One region of the Pseudoalteromonas sp. MMG022 genome, then DNA from elsewhere that is predicted to be linked to it. Evidence: riboswitches for the same ligand, from Rfam matches in the RefSeq annotation. Region 1 holds a riboswitch; the other holds the start of a gene.
What was found. Region 1 has a riboswitch for lysine ahead of lysC (lysine-sensitive aspartokinase 3). Riboswitches for the same ligand answer to the same signal wherever they lie in the genome.
Positions count from the first base shown of each region.

Region 2: it holds a riboswitch for lysine, as region 1 does, so the genes downstream of both, dapA (4-hydroxy-tetrahydrodipicolinate synthase) here and lysC (lysine-sensitive aspartokinase 3) in region 1, are expected to answer to the same signal.

Region 1 is NZ_JAKFZQ010000001.1:76,283-84,096, reverse strand. Features, by position in the region: gene L1070_RS00240 (DASH family cryptochrome) at 1-496, opposite strand, end outside; gene L1070_RS00235 (DUF5916 domain-containing protein) at 745-2,895, shown strand; gene L1070_RS00230 (sodium-dependent transporter) at 2,951-4,273, opposite strand; gene lysC (lysine-sensitive aspartokinase 3) at 4,480-5,826, opposite strand; lysine riboswitch at 5,913-6,087, opposite strand; gene nhaD (sodium:proton antiporter NhaD) at 6,207-7,454, opposite strand; gene L1070_RS00215 (hypothetical protein) at 7,605-7,814, shown strand, end outside.
Region 2 is NZ_JAKFZQ010000014.1:115,090-122,903, forward strand. Features, by position in the region: gene L1070_RS13870 (TraB/GumN family protein) at 1-234, shown strand, start outside; gene L1070_RS13875 (response regulator) at 224-1,969, opposite strand; lysine riboswitch at 2,100-2,302, shown strand; gene dapA (4-hydroxy-tetrahydrodipicolinate synthase) at 2,415-3,299, shown strand; gene L1070_RS13885 (2,3,4,5-tetrahydropyridine-2,6-dicarboxylate N-succinyltransferase) at 3,310-4,050, shown strand; gene L1070_RS13890 (PLP-dependent decarboxylase) at 4,050-5,255, shown strand; gene L1070_RS13895 (succinylglutamate desuccinylase/aspartoacylase family protein) at 5,264-6,379, shown strand; gene L1070_RS13900 (hypothetical protein) at 6,455-6,694, opposite strand; gene L1070_RS13905 (hypothetical protein) at 6,722-7,561, opposite strand.

The sequences.
Region 1 (7,814 bases):
TAAAAATTTCTAAAGGCCGTTTTTCGACGAAGTTTCTAAATGTAGAAAATGACCGCATTGGTATCTCTAACTCTTCAACTTGGTCATTGTTGAACAATGTGGTTTGGCTAAATTGCTTTACCGTAACCGATTCATTACGCTGGCATATGCGCTCTAAAATGCGCTGCTCGTAAATACCGAATTGCTGCGAAAGTACCAAGGCCTCAATATTGTAACTTTCAATAAACCCTGTGAGCTTTTCGCTCGGCTCACCCACTAGCAAATGCAGGTGATGGCCAAACTTTCTCAGTTGTTCGCTCAAATCTTTCAGGGCATCACATACAAAGCGCCATCGATGTGTTCCCAAAGCCATATGATTGTAGTTGTTTTGCGCAAACCATGATGGGTTAATCACATAAACAAAAACGACTTCATCGTGAGCCTTTGTAGCCCAATCAACACCTTGATTATCGGTAAGTCGAAGATCTTGCGTAAACCAATAAAGCGCCCTACTCATAGATAATTGTGCTCCCTCAGATATCTAATTATTACCTTCTGTGTGTTCACTACGAATTACTGTTAATTAAAGTTCACAACTAAGGTTTTTTATTTGTTCCAAAACAAAAAACAAACCCTACTTTTCAACTAGTTATCGAAAAATATCGTGCATCATCACATCTTTGTCACCAGATTTCCTTGCTTTTTCATGCCTTTATCTGCTTTTGCCAAGAACATAGTCAGCAAGTTTTTTTGCAGGATAACCATATGAAATATGCAAACTACGTTTGCTTGGCAATAGCATTACCAAGCCTATCGGTAAATGCCGAGCAAACAAATCAACGCGCTCCCATCGAGATTGCCAAACTTACCCAAGCACCGATCATAGATGGCAATATCACCGCAAGCGAATGGAGGGACGCAGCTGTCATTGAACAGTTTGTTGAATTTCGTCCTAATCTAGGTGACACCCCTCTATACCCAATCAAAGCGTGGGTCGCGTATGATGAGTCTTACTTTTATGTCGCAGCCGAAATATCACAACCTCAACAGAGCATTACAGACCGAGTCTTAACGCAAGGCGATAACATTTGGAACGAAGACTATTTCGGTATTACACTCGATACAAACTTTGACAAACGTGATGCATACCTGTTTCATGTTTCTCCTTCAGGTGTGAGAGAAGACGGACTTATCGATGGTACCCAGTACATTGGACAATGGAGTACGATTTGGTATGCCAAAACCCAACGCACACAAAATGGATGGAGCGTTGAAATGGCCATTCCTATGCAATCACTCTCATTTGACCCGAGTAAATCAGACTGGGGACTTCAACTTAGGCACAAACTGTCAAAACCCTATAAACAAATCTATTGGAACGTGAATGACCCCTCGAACTGGGGCTGGACAGCACCACAAGTTGGTAAAATCACTAACATTCATGGCCTAACACAAGGTAAAGGAGTTGAAATCAAAACGGGGCTAAGCTTTAAAGACAACCAAGAATCAAGTAAGTGGACGCCTTCGCTCGATGCATTTTATAAATTCTCTCCGAATATCACCGGCGTGCTGACGTTGAACACCGATTTCTCGGGAACGGATGTGGATGAAGTAGATATCAATATGACGCGATTTAGTCAGTTTTTTGAGGAAAAACGCGACTTTTTTTTACAAGACAGCCAAGTGTTTAGTTTTGGTGATTTTAGTAACTATGACCATAACGGCATGCCATTTTATTCTCGTCGCATCGGTCAAGGGCCACAAAGTGGTGTATTAGATATAGATTGGGGAACCAAGTTTACAGGCAAGGTAGACGGTACCAGCTTTGGAGTATTAAGCGTTAACCAAGAAAAAGATGGCTCAGTTGATGATACGACCCAACTGAGTGTAGCGCGAGTTAAACAACAGCTAGGCCAACACCATCAAGTAGGTGCCATTATCACCGATGGCAGCGCAGATGGCGGTGATAATTCTGGGCTATTTGGAGTTGATTATCGTTATGAAAATAGCATTTTTGGCGATCAACAAATTCGAGCCTACGCGTGGTATCAGGAAACTGAAAAACAACACCATGACGACGATACGGTAGCCTATGGCGCACAAATTACATTACCGAATGACAAAATTTATGCCAGCGCAATATATCGCTATTTAGGCGAAGACTTTAACCCCGCATTGGGCTTTGTTAACCGCAATGGTATTAACTATTACGAATGGGTCTCCCACCTTAGACACCGCCCCAAAACTGGCTTTCTTAGCAACTACATTAACTACTATCAAGTTAACTACAACTATTTTCAGCGCAACGATGTAGACAACAACTGGCTCAGCAAGATGTACACCATTCGACCAATGCGCATACAGATGAAGGATTCCTCTGTATTTCAAATACAGTATGACGCTCGCACAGAGCGGTTAAAAAATCGCTATGCTATGGGCCGACGCATAGGCTTTGCAGCAAAGGATTATCACTTCGACCAATGGTCAGTATTTTACCAAACTTCAACTAACCAAAGTGTATTTGGTAACATTAAACTGACAACAGGTGAATTTTATGACAGTGACAGGCAAGAAGTGCTTGCTGAGCTAAACTACAAACCTAATAAACATGTCATGCTACAGCTCAGTAGAAACCATCACTACTACGCACAAAGTGTACTAAGTGAAAATATGTACAGTACACGGTTAAAGGCAAATATTTCATTTAATGAGGAGTGGTCTTGGAATACCATGATTCAGCACAATACACGCTCTGACAACCTATCGATTTTTAGTCGATTACGCTACCAAAGTGCGCCTGATGAATTATACCAAGTAAGTATCAATAAGGGCTACGACTTGGAAGATGGTTGGCATCAGCGACAAAGCTATTTTGATGAAAAAACCATTAAGGTTAATTACATCAATCGCTGGTAATTTGATTAGGCCTATGGAACGTAAAAAGGCGCTATTAGCGCCTTTTCATGTGTATTTATTTTACCGCAACATTAAGAAAAACAGCACTCATCAAGACTGGACACACAAAACGTACATATTGTGCAAACCAATAATGCTTGCCTTTACTTTCTGAACGTAACTGATTACCACGCTTCCACATCCAACCTACAGTAATAAAATAAAACAACCCCATCAGCGGTAACTGATACTGCGTAAACAAGGTAATTACCAACCCAAATAGCCAGTCAAAGTTAAAGATTATGGTTGTAGCCACCACCATTATTACCACCGTCACCCACCAAGTTGCAGTTTTGCGCTGCAAACCATGATTTTCAACAAGGAATGAAACCGGTATTTCTGTTGAAGAAATGGTAGATGTGAGTGATGCAATCGACATCAGGACAAAAAACGTCAGGCCCACCCATAAACCAATTGCCCCCATACTTGAAAATAGCTCTGGCAACACGGCAAAAATTAAACGCCCCTCACCTATTAGCTTACCATCTTGGAATACTTGAACACCGTTATGTTGCGCTACAAATACCGCCGGAATGATTAATAACCCAGCTAAGAATGCAACGCCAGTATCTAACGCTGCAACGCTAAAGGTCAATTTAGGCAAGTTCTCATTCGGCTTGAGGTATGAACCATAGATCATCATACAGCCAACCCCGAGCGACAATGAGAAAAACGCTTGTCCCATCGCGGCAATGATCAGATCAGGGTCTGTAATTTTTGCAAAATCAGGTTTTAGGTAAGCACTAAACCCTTCGGCTGCCCCATCTAGAGTGGCGATGTAAGCAATTAAGGCAACCAACAACAACAGCAGCATTGGCATCAAGCGCCGTGACCAAGCTTCTATACCAGATTTAACACCTTTGAGAATAATGCTGGCAGTTAGTAGTAGCATCAGTGGTGTAAAAATTAAATTGCGTGCCGTCGAATCACCCTGCAAAAATGCACTTATTTGTTCAAAGCCCATTGCTCTGCTAATAGGCTCTAGTGAATAGGCTAGCATCCAACCTGCAACAATTGAGTAAAAGCTAAGCATCACAATCGCACCACTCAGACCAAGATAGCCGGCCGCAGCGCCTACTTTAGGGGCCTTTTCTTGCCAAGCTTGACGCAGTGCATTAACAGGGTTGGATTGTGCCTGATGGCCAAGATAGAGTTCAGTGTAAAGCGCGGGAAGCGCTAACAAAAAAATAACAATAAAGTAAACAAGTAAGAACGCCCCACCGCCGTGGTTCGCCGCTTGTGTGGGAAATCCCCATATATTACCTAGTCCTACCGCAGCACCTGCCGCAGCGAGTACAAAGCCAATTCGGCTTTGAAAACCATCTCGCAATTGAGCCATAGAAAGTCTAATTTAGTTATTGTTTTAGGGGGCCGATTATACTCAAGTTGTTAAAAAATGCGAATATAATAGGTCCAGATCAGCACTTTAATTATGCCCTGTCAAAGTAGCTAATGGTCTGATTAATAAAGCGTTGATACTTACTCAATGTGACAAATAACAAATACCAGCTATGGCAACCATATGATTGCCATAGTGTGAGTTATTTACGCCGTCTCTAATAACCTTGCGTGAATAGATTGCACGACATGATCTGAATGGGGTTGCTCAACTAGAAAACACAAGTTGTGTTTACTTGCACCGTGACAGATCAAACGTATATTGAAATCGGATAACACTTGCATTAGGTTTATTTCATGCTGCTTTAGCTGAATTTCAGACCCAATCAGCGCAACAAGCGTCAGATTATTTTCAACCGTTACGTGGCAAAACTCACTGAGTTCTTCCAAACACGCCTGGTCCAGCTCAGGGCGCGATGCGTTTTGGGCATTATCAAGCGTAATCGCAACACTGATCTCTGACGTTGTAACTAAGTCAACAGAGATGTTATATGCACTTAAAATTGTAAATATACGCGCTAAAAAGCCGCTCGCGAGTAGCATTTCAGGGCTCTTTAAGGTCAACAGTATTTGGTTTTTTCGCTGAGTTACAGCGCGAATGCCCGGCGCACTAGACTTTTCTTTTTCAATCCATGTACCGCCCGCTTGAGGGTCTCGACTAGAACCCACAAACACCGAAATACCACTTCGACTCGCAGGCAATATCGTAGCTGGGTGCAATACTTTCGCACCGAACGTTGCCATTTCAGCGGCTTCATCAAAGCTTAATCGGGCGATCGGTGTTGCCTTGTTACATAGTCTCGGATCGGTACTAAATATCCCCACTACATCGGTCCATATGTGCACACTTTTGGCTTTTATAGCTTCTGCGAGTAAGGCTGCACTGTAATCCGATCCCCCTCTGCCAAGCGTTGTTGTTTGCCCATATTGGTCACTACCGATAAAACCTTGCGTGACGGAAACATGCTCACCAAGCAATGGCATTAAGTGTTTATGCGCAGCAACCGCAGTAGCAGCAATATCAGGCGTTGCCTTACCAAAGCGATTGTCTGTTTTAAGTACTTTTCGCACGTCAAAACGCTGCGCTGAAACACCTAAATTTCTCAACACCTGTGTGAACAGATATGAAGATAAACGCTCTCCAAAACTCAGCATTTCGTCACATTGTTGTGCGCTGAGTGCTGGTAATGCCGCCAACGTTTTAAATTCCGTGATGGTTTGCTCAAACCCTTGTGCAAGATCAGCATCTAGCGACAGCTCTGCTAAAATCGCATCTTGAATATCAAGTACGGCTTGCACGAGCTCTAAACGCTGTTGCTCATCGGCTTTTTGCTGCGTAAGTGTAACAAGATGATTGGTTACACCAGCACTGGCACTGACTGCCACAACACGTACTTGTGTATCATCTTTAATGATTTTTGCACAGCGTTGCATGGCTGGATAATCGGCTACACTGGTTCCGCCAAACTTTGCGACTGTGTACTGCGAGTTCATTATATCTCCTTGTGACCGCATTTCGATGGGTCAATTCAAAAAGGAGAACTTGGCAATTGAAGGTACAAAAAGTATGTGAAATGACCTTTGCCAGAAGCTCTCCACCATTAAAACGGTGACAGTTCCGAGGATTCAGCCTCGTAAACCGAAAAGTCACAGCGACGTACTACAACTTTCCTCGGCGAGTACTTCCCTCTAAAGCAGTCACAGGCTTTCGTCACCTACCGCTAAATACCTAAGCATCGCACCTCTTCTGTTTATTTTGCGTTATTAAACCTGAATAACAGCAAAATAAAAGCCCACTCACAGAGCGGGCTTGTAAAAAATATCTTTTAGCCGTCTAGGTGTCAAGTTTTTATTATCGAGACACCTAAAAAACGTTAAATAAACTGGCCAGACAGATATGCACCAACATAACCAATGCTGTAAGCAATCAGCAGGTACAGTGACATGCGCAAATAGCTCATAAATGTTAGCGCCTTAACTTTACTCATCGCGATAATACCCGCCGCAGAGCCAATCACCAACATTGAACCACCCACACCCGTTGCATAGGTAAACATCAACCATTGCTGCGCGGTCATGGTAATATCAGCTTTTAACAAAGCGGCTGTAAGTGGTACGTTATCAACCGCTGCAGAGAGTAGTCCCATTAGATAGTTGGCATACTCAGGGCTCATGTAAACATACAAATCTGTGAACATTGCAAGCACACCCACCTCTTTTAATGCCCCAACTAATAGCAATACACCAACAAAGAACAGCAAGGTGTCATATTCAATCTCTCGAATGTAATCGATAATTTTTTTGTTTACATCTTTTTTTCGCATTAGGAACTGCGCTACCAAGAACATCAATGACAGACCAAACAAAAATGTTAGTAACGGTGGCACTTGATATTGAACGCTCAGAAATAAAGTGGCAAAAATGGTCGTCATAAAAATAACCGCGATTGTAATGTCGGTTTTTTCTATGCGACGCAGCTCCGCTTTTTGAAACTCTAAGGTATTGTTCATACCAATCGACAGCATAGCAGCCAGTGCTATTACGCTCACAAGGGCTGGCGCTATCAATAACAACAAATCAGGAATAGTTACTTTATCCGCTAAAAATATCATCAGCGTGGTTACGTCCCCTGTGATCAGTGATACCCCGCCACTGTTGACACTAAAAATAATCAAAGTGGCATACTTAATAAGTTTTTTAGGGTCTAATTTCAAAGACATAACAACTGCCAGCGAAATCAAAGTGGCGGTAATATTGTCAGAAATCGACGAGAACACAAAAGCAGAAATCCCCACCAAAAACATCAGTTTCCGCTCGCTGATTTGAGCTGGCATTACGCGATGTACAATGTTTTGAATAAATCCTTTGGAGTTCAAATAGGCCACAAATGTCATCGCAGCCATCAAGAAAAGCCATAGAGTGGCGATTTCAAGAATGTTATGATCTAGCTGATGTTGTACAGTTTCTGGGCTTTGACCATGAATTGGGGAGATAAAAGCGATAATCCAACATAAAGTACCAAAAAAAAGGGTAGTTTTGGCCTTGTTTACATGGATGATATCCTCTATAACGATAAGCAAGAACGCAATCGCTATCAGGGTAAGGATAATGGGCGTAACCATATTGCGTAAACAACCTGTAAGTAAAAGTAAATAAATTTGAAGGTAACGTGTAAGTCGGCGCGAAGAATAGCATTTGCTACATTTATGCGCTACGGCTAGAAGTAATTAATTTACCCTGCATGTCACAAAATTGATACAAACTGGAAAGTTATGATCCCAGCAAAAAAAGTATTGAATACCCTCAATGAACACTGGGGTGTGTTAGAGCTGCTTTTTAAACGGTTTAAAATGACCGATTTCAGCCTGAAAGATGTTCAAAACATCATAAAGCATAAAAACCCTCAGTGGACCAGCGAGCGAATATTTAAAGAAACTAACCGCTTGTTAAATCAAGAAATAATAATTCCATTGGCGAAGTCT
Region 2 (7,814 bases), on a different contig from region 1:
ATGGCTAAGCTAACAAGTTACTACCATCTTAGCTTCGATGATTCACAATATGGTCAGTATTCTGAACAAGTTATGTTGATAGACCGAAATAACCAATGGATGAAAACACTCGCGCCATTACTGTCAGAACGCGCTACGTTCATTGCAGTTGGAGCACTACATTTGCCCGAACAACATGGGTTAATTAAACAGCTCAAACAACAGGGTTTCAAAGTGACACGTATCACTGCGTAACAACACCTAGTTCTTTGAGTACAGTAATAAGCTCAGCTTGTTGCAGTGGTTTAATCACGCAGGCATCTCCGCCTAAGGCTATCGCCCGTGATAAATCCTGCTGCTCATCGTTAGCCGTGACCACAATGACAGTGGTGCTCAGGTTGAGGAGATTTCTTATTTTCTCTATTGCCTCATAACCATCCATATGAGGCATATTTAAATCCATGAAAATAACATCAAACGCTTGTGTTTCAAGCACCTGCAGCGCCGCTTTACCATGTTCAACATGCGCCACATCAAAGCCTAAGGTTTTGAGCTGTTTAGTGATCACCACAGCATTAATAACATTGTCCTCAACCAGCAAGGCTTTTTTTCCTGACACATCCAGCGTTTGCACCGTTTCTTTGCCGTCTAAGACCGTGACTGGAATGGTAAAGCTGATACAGGCTCCTCCTTGCGGCACATTTGAAAAGTTTAACTTTCCTGACATCGCATTGACCAACCACTGACAGCGTACCAAGCCTAGCTGCATGCCCTGAAAGTGATTATTTTTGTCATCGTGTACGCTCATCGAGTCGATAAGCTCAGTAGGCAACCCCTGGCCTTGATCGCTGACTTGTATCGTTAAGCTACTTTGAGCATCTTGGGTGTGCAATTGCGTGGTGAGTGTTATTGTGCCTGAATCACTGAACTTTATTGCATTATCAATGAGCTGAGAACACACCCAAGCCATATGCTGATGGTCACACAATATACTTTTGTGTTCGTTTTCCGTCATTTGTACCTGCAACATTAGGCCCTTCCTCTGAGCTGCAAAGCGATAAGGCGCAACAACCGTTTCAATCATGGTTGGCAAATCCGCACGACTGATTTGAATACTCACTTTATCATTAGCCCAGCGACTAAAGTCATGCATTTCGTTGATGAGTATATTCAATTGATTAGCCGAGGTAATCGCTTGTTCAAGGTGGGCTGCTTGATGCTCCTTGCGAAAAAGCTCAAGGTATCCCAAAATCGACTGTAACGGCGTACGTAACTCATGGCTGGCTCGCGCTAAAAATCGCGACTTCATATTCAAGGCCTGCTGCGTCTGTTTTTTTTGGCTTTCCAGCTCACGAATGCCTGTAAGAACTTGTATTTCCATGGGTCGAAAAATTAACTTAACTTCGAGTATCAACAACACCATGGCAAGCAGCCATATCCCCCCTTCAACATAACGAAGTATTATGATGCCGCGATTCGCTTGTGCTTCGAATAGCTGAACTGCACCGTCTAGGTCAATTAACAGGCTTTGTGACAACTGGTAAAGGTCATCTAACTCAATACGATCCGTGAGCTGCAAATTACGTACTCGGGAGATGAAATCTCTGCTGCGTAGATCCAACTGCACGGGTGATGAAAAATACCACTGATTGAGCTCAGACGAAAAAAAACCATTGCCTTGTTCACTTTTCGATATTAAGAAATCGTGATTGGCAGCAAACCTATCAATGCTACTTTGTAGCTGACTATAAACCTCCTGAAACGCCTGCGGTTCATTATTTAAGTTTGTCAGCCGTTGAGCGTGAAGCAGCACTTTTTGAGACAGCATACGCTGCATGCCTGCAATGTTGACAACCGTTGCATCTTGTTGTTTATCATACAATAAATATTGCATAAACCCCGTTGCCATAGAAACCAACAGGGCCATAGCCAACACGGCTAAGAAATAGCGGGCGCGGATCGCTTTTATCAATTTCAACATAGCTCTCATTCATTATCCTTCACCATGACAGTGTAGTCCAAATTGCTCTGATTGGTGTTTAGCCACTTGACACCTAGATGGCTAAAATGTTTCAATGCGCGCTCACCCTATTTTGCACTCAAGGCTAATGCCTTAAGTGAGGGCTGGAAGAGGTGCGTTATTCAGGTAGCTGTGTCGAGGAGAGCAAACTCCCATGACACACAGTGAGGGGGAACTAACGCCGAGAAGTTAATTGTTTTGCTAGCGATTAATTTCGGGCGACTGGGCTGAATCCCAGCGACTGTCACCAATTGTTTTGCGTTACAGCAAAATAAATATGTTTGGTGGAGAGCTTCTGGTCTTAAAATAATAAGGCCATTTGCCTTGTCATTTTTAAGTCCATTGCTCTTCGAATTTTAACTGTTCGAAGTTTGGACTCTTGCCTTACTCCGAACACGATATAAGTTCGGTAGAGATGAAATCACAATTTGATTTATCCAATTATCCGTTGTGGACTGCTTTGGTTACGCCCTTTGATGCAGACGATAACGTTGACTACAACACGCTTGAACAGCTCGTTAACGAGCAACAACAAGCCAATAATGGCATTCTGATCCTCGGTAGTACTGGCGAAGGACTGGCGCTGGATAAGCATGAGCAACGCGCCATTGTCGAGTATGTGAGCGCGCTCGCCCCAACTGTGCCATTAATGGTTGCCGTCGGTGGGTTTAACTTGCAAGAGCAACTGGCGTGGATAGAATTTTGCAATACGCTTGCCATTGATGCCTATCTGCTTGGCTCGCCTGTGTACGCCAAACCGGGCGATGTCGGCCAAACACAATGGTTTGATGCGTTGCTCAGCAAAGCACAAAAACCATGTATGCTGTATAACGTGCCAGGTCGCAGCGCGGTTTCAATTACGCCTCAGGTACTAAAAAACCTGCAACATCATGATAATTTCTGGGCCATAAAAGAGGCCAGTGGTGACATTGCCACCTTCGAAGCATTTCGCAATGCCGCACCAAATATTGCCATCTACAGCGGTGACGATGGACTGATGCCCTACTTTGCTCAAGCGGGTGCCGCAGGGCTCGTTTCGGTTGCCGCCAATGCATGGCCAGAACAAACAGCAGAGTTTGTCCGCCGCTCACTTGCGGGCACCTTTCCTAACTTATTTACCACTTGGACAAGCGCGGTCAACAGCCTGTTTAGCGTGGCCAACCCCATTCCTGTGAAGGTGCTAATGCACGCTCAAGGTAAGCTGGCTACACCTCATCTTCGTCCACCCCTGACGCATCTTGAACTGCCATGTACGCAGGCACTTCACAGCGCAAACGACTCAATTTTATCTTGGAATTAAGGCAACTATTATGAGCTGGTTAGAGCTATTAAATAACTTAGAAAACGGCACCGTGCGTGCAGCAACACAAGACGAACAAGGGCAATGGCATGCCAATGTTGAAGTAAAACAAGGCATCTTAGAAGCATTTAGAAATGGTACTAACACCGAGTTTCCCGGTGGCTTTGTTGATAAACATAACCTTGCACCGCAAGGCTTTGCCGCTGACGCTGGCGTACGTATGGTGCCGGGGGGCTCAAGCGTGCGCCGTGGTGCTTATGTGGCACCAGGCACCATCATCATGCCACCTGCGTACGTCAACATCGGTGCTTATATCGATGAAGGTACCATGGTTGATAGCCATGCCTTAGTAGGCTCATGTGCACAGGTTGGTAAAAACGTGCATTTAAGTGCTGCGGTGCAATTAGGTGGTGTGCTCGAACCAATTGGCGCAAGCCCTGTGGTGATTGAAGATGACGCTTTTATCGGTGCCGGTTGCGTGTTGGTAGAAGGGGTCGTCGTTAAAAAAGGTGCGGTACTGGCACCGGGCGTGCGTTTGTCCGCAACTATCCCAGTGTATGACTGCATCAATGAGCGCGTACTGGACAAAGGTGAAGCCATTCCCCAAAACGCCATTGTGATCCCAGGCTCGCGCCCTTCTTCAAGTGCATGGGGCCGCGAACAGGGTTTGAGTATGTCATGTGCGTTAATCGTTAAATACCGTGATGAACAAAGTGATGCGTCATTAGAACTGGAAGAGGTCTTACGATAATGCCGTTTTTGAGCACCGCACATCGTCAAGTGATCGAACAGATTGTTCAATCTGAGCATACACCTTTTTTTGTGTACGACTTAGATGGGTTGTTGTCTCACCTCAAACCATTGACCGAACAGTCAGTGGTTAAGCTGTGGTATGCAGTCAAGGCGAATCCGCTTTCTAAAGTTATCCAAACGCTAGACCAAGCAGGTTTTGATTTTGATGTGGCAAGCAGCGGTGAACTTGATCAAGTAATCAGACAAGGTGTCTGCCCATCGCGAGTGCTCAATACCGGACCTGCCAAGTCTAAACGTCAGATCCAGCATTTTTTATCACAAGGCGTACGTACCTTCGTGGCCGAGAGCCACAATCAGGTGCACTGGCTTAATCAGCTAGCTTGCGAGCATAACGTGCAACTACGTGTACTTTTACGAGTGCAGTTACGCTGGCCTGATGGTGAGAAAAATCCGCTCGGTGGCGATAGCCTAACGCCATTTGGCTTAGGTACGCAGCAGTGGCAATCATTAGACATCACAGCATTTAGCGCACTGGAATTTATCGGTCTGCATATTTTTCAGTGGGGCAACATGCTCAGTACGGAAAAACTAACCGAACTTTGGTCACAAATGGTGCCGCCATTGTTGGCTTTGGCTGATAATTTAGGGTTTGCGCTCCAAGTGCTAGATTTGGGCGGTGGTTTGGGTATTCCCTACGTCGAACAAGATGCCAAATTAGCTTGGCCCGAGCTACTGGATGCATTGGCCAGCATCAAAGCTACATCCGGTGTGAAAGAACTTTGGATGGAGCTTGGTCGCTTTGCAGTGGGCGAATATGGCCATTACGCTAACCCTGTGGTGGAGCAAAAACAAAACTATGGTGAACAACAGCTCATTGTAGCCGGTGGTATCAATCATATTTTGCGCCCTGCGGTAACCAATCAAGCCTTTCCGTGCGAACTGCTTAGAACATCCACAGCACCTGAGCAAAGTTATCTCATTCATGGGCCACTTTGTACCGCGCTGGATCACCTAGGCCGCCACACATTACCACAAGACATCGATGAAAATGACTGGTTGGTATTTAGTCAATGTGGCGCTTATGGCTTCACAGAAAGTATGCCTTACTTTCTGTGTCACGAGTTACCTGCTGAGTATGTGATTGAACATGGCAAAGTCCAATGTGTTCGCCACTCACTTGCTGCCAGTGAGTATTTAAGGTAGACGTCAAGATGAATCAAATAAGCCAAGAAAATATTCAAGTAGGCGAAATTGCCAACGGCCTGCCCTTAACCATTCCCGTATATCGAATGACGGGCAATGGTAGTGGCCCAAAGGTCTATATTCAAGCCAATATGCACGGTGCAGAAGTACAAGGTAATGCGGTTATTTACCAGTTATTAGAGCAACTTAAGCAACTAACGCTGGCAAGTGATATCACCTTGGTTCCCTACGCTAACCCCATTGGTTGTAACCAAAAATCAGGGGAGTTTACACTTGGACGTTTCGATCCTATCACGGGCACGAACTGGAACCGAATGTACCATGACCACAGTGCTTTAGTGAGTGAGTTTGTTGACACGCATTTGCATGACTCTCTGGACGAGATAAAGCAGCAGTTTCGCGCGCTGCTTGTTGGTCAAACACAAGCTTTGTTGGATAGACCTGCACACAGCATTAATACCGGTCAACGCATCGCGCTCAACCTACAACGCCTTGCTCACGACGCGGATATTGTACTGGACTTACACACCGGCCCTATTTCAGCCAAACATTTATATTGCCCTGAATATGCCAAAGCCAGTGCCAGCTATTTTGATATTGAGCATGTTTTGTTGATCCCCGATGAGTTTGGTGGTGCGCTGGATGAAGCAAGCTTTTGTCCATGGTGGTCTTTGCAACAAGCCTTTGCCGCAAGCGGGAGAGACCTGCCCGTCATGGTTGAAGCCTTTACCGTGGAATTGGGCTCTCAAGAGAAAATAGACTTGGCTGAGGCCAAGTTAGATGCACAAAGCATCTTGAGCTATCTCACCCACAAAGAGGTACTGCTCAATTCACCCTACCAACCAGCCAATATCACCCGTTATGGCTGTATGCTTAAAGATTACGTGGCTTATTACGCCCCGATGGGTGGCATGGTGGAATATACAGCCCACTTGGGTGCACATGTAAAAGCAGGTGAGACCATCGCTCATATTCTCAGAATGGAGCGTTATTTGGCTGAGCAACCACTGCAACCTGTGCACATTGAGCAAGATGCCATCGCGATACTGCACTTTGCGTCCGCTTCGGTCAATCAGGGCACCGAACTGTACAAGTTCTTTACTAACTATTTTGAATTGAATTAATCGTTAAAATTGCGTGAGAGTAAGCGGGCTTTGGCAAGCTTACTAAGGTAAGGCGGCATTCGCCGCCTGCCTTTTTTACTCTTTGCTCGCTGCTTTTGGCTTTTTATAAAAAATCGCCACTAATATATAGCCCAACAAAGTAAGTTGGTTAATCATCGGGATGCAGCCACTGATCACCGCGGGCATTAACCTAAACCCTTTTAGCTTAGCAATTAATAACTGTATTGGTATAACAATAAGTGGCCCGACAATGGCCACCAGTGCGAACGCTGTGATCTCACCTTCACGTGCCATTTGAAATATATTTATATCCATTATGTTTTCCTTTAAAAATATCGTCACTTAGCGTGGAGAGAAAGGCACGATTGTAACCGTCCCACCGCTACCACCTCCCAGCCAGCCCGAGCCACGTATAACTCTTACTTCTATGCCGTGTGCCGCCAATGTATTGATAAAATCCTGCAAGCCCTGATCTGTTGAAAACGAATAATTCCCACCAACAGTTTCTCCCGAATCAGGAATCATATTACCATTTGCGTCTCGCGCACTCTTTTCTTTATAACTAAGTCTCACTGTACTACCAAGGGTCGCTGCTGTCATTACAAAGCTTGAGCCATTTGGAAAGATAAATTTGATCTCCATACCATTTACACCGCCAAGCCAGTTACCACCGACTATGGATACAAATTGAGCAGTCCAATAAATAAAAGAGTGATTGCTTTCAAACCAATCGTCAAAACGGTCATGATTACTATGATTACGTGCTATATCCCATGCACTGTCAAAACCACTGCTAGCGGGTACTTCTATAGGCTTTCCAAAAGCAGAACGACTCATCATTCTGTAACCTGCATTCACACTCTGCTGTACGTCTTCTGGTGTACTTGTAATTCTTGCTACAACAGATGTTTCTAGTTCCCCCCACCGGTTAAACTGCACCCTAGAAGTAACTGTGAAGGATTTTGCAAAACCTTTTGTAAAACTAGCAACATGATACGTATATGAGGAGCTAGCAGCGGATCCAGCTGTTATTGCTCGTACTTTCCTGACAACTTTTTGCTGCATTTCATAGGCTGTTGTACAGGAGTTGCAAGTCATATATTCATCGGCTCTAGCGGTGTTTGAGAGCGCAACTAATCCAAAAATCACCATAAATAGCATCAGTTTATTGTTGATTAACATAATTTTCCTTTATATTTAATTCCGTTTATATCCATTAATCCAAGCAAAATCACCATTGCTTGTATCTATTTTGAGGAAATGGAGTCTAAAACAAAACAAAACAAAAAATCAATATAAACGCAAAAAAATTAACAAACGGATGCATTCCTTTCGACAACAATATCCACAAATTAATTGAGTTATGTCAATGTGCATTCCCACTGCCAGCGTTTCAGTTCATCACAACTTCATCATAAAAGTGTATACTTAGGAG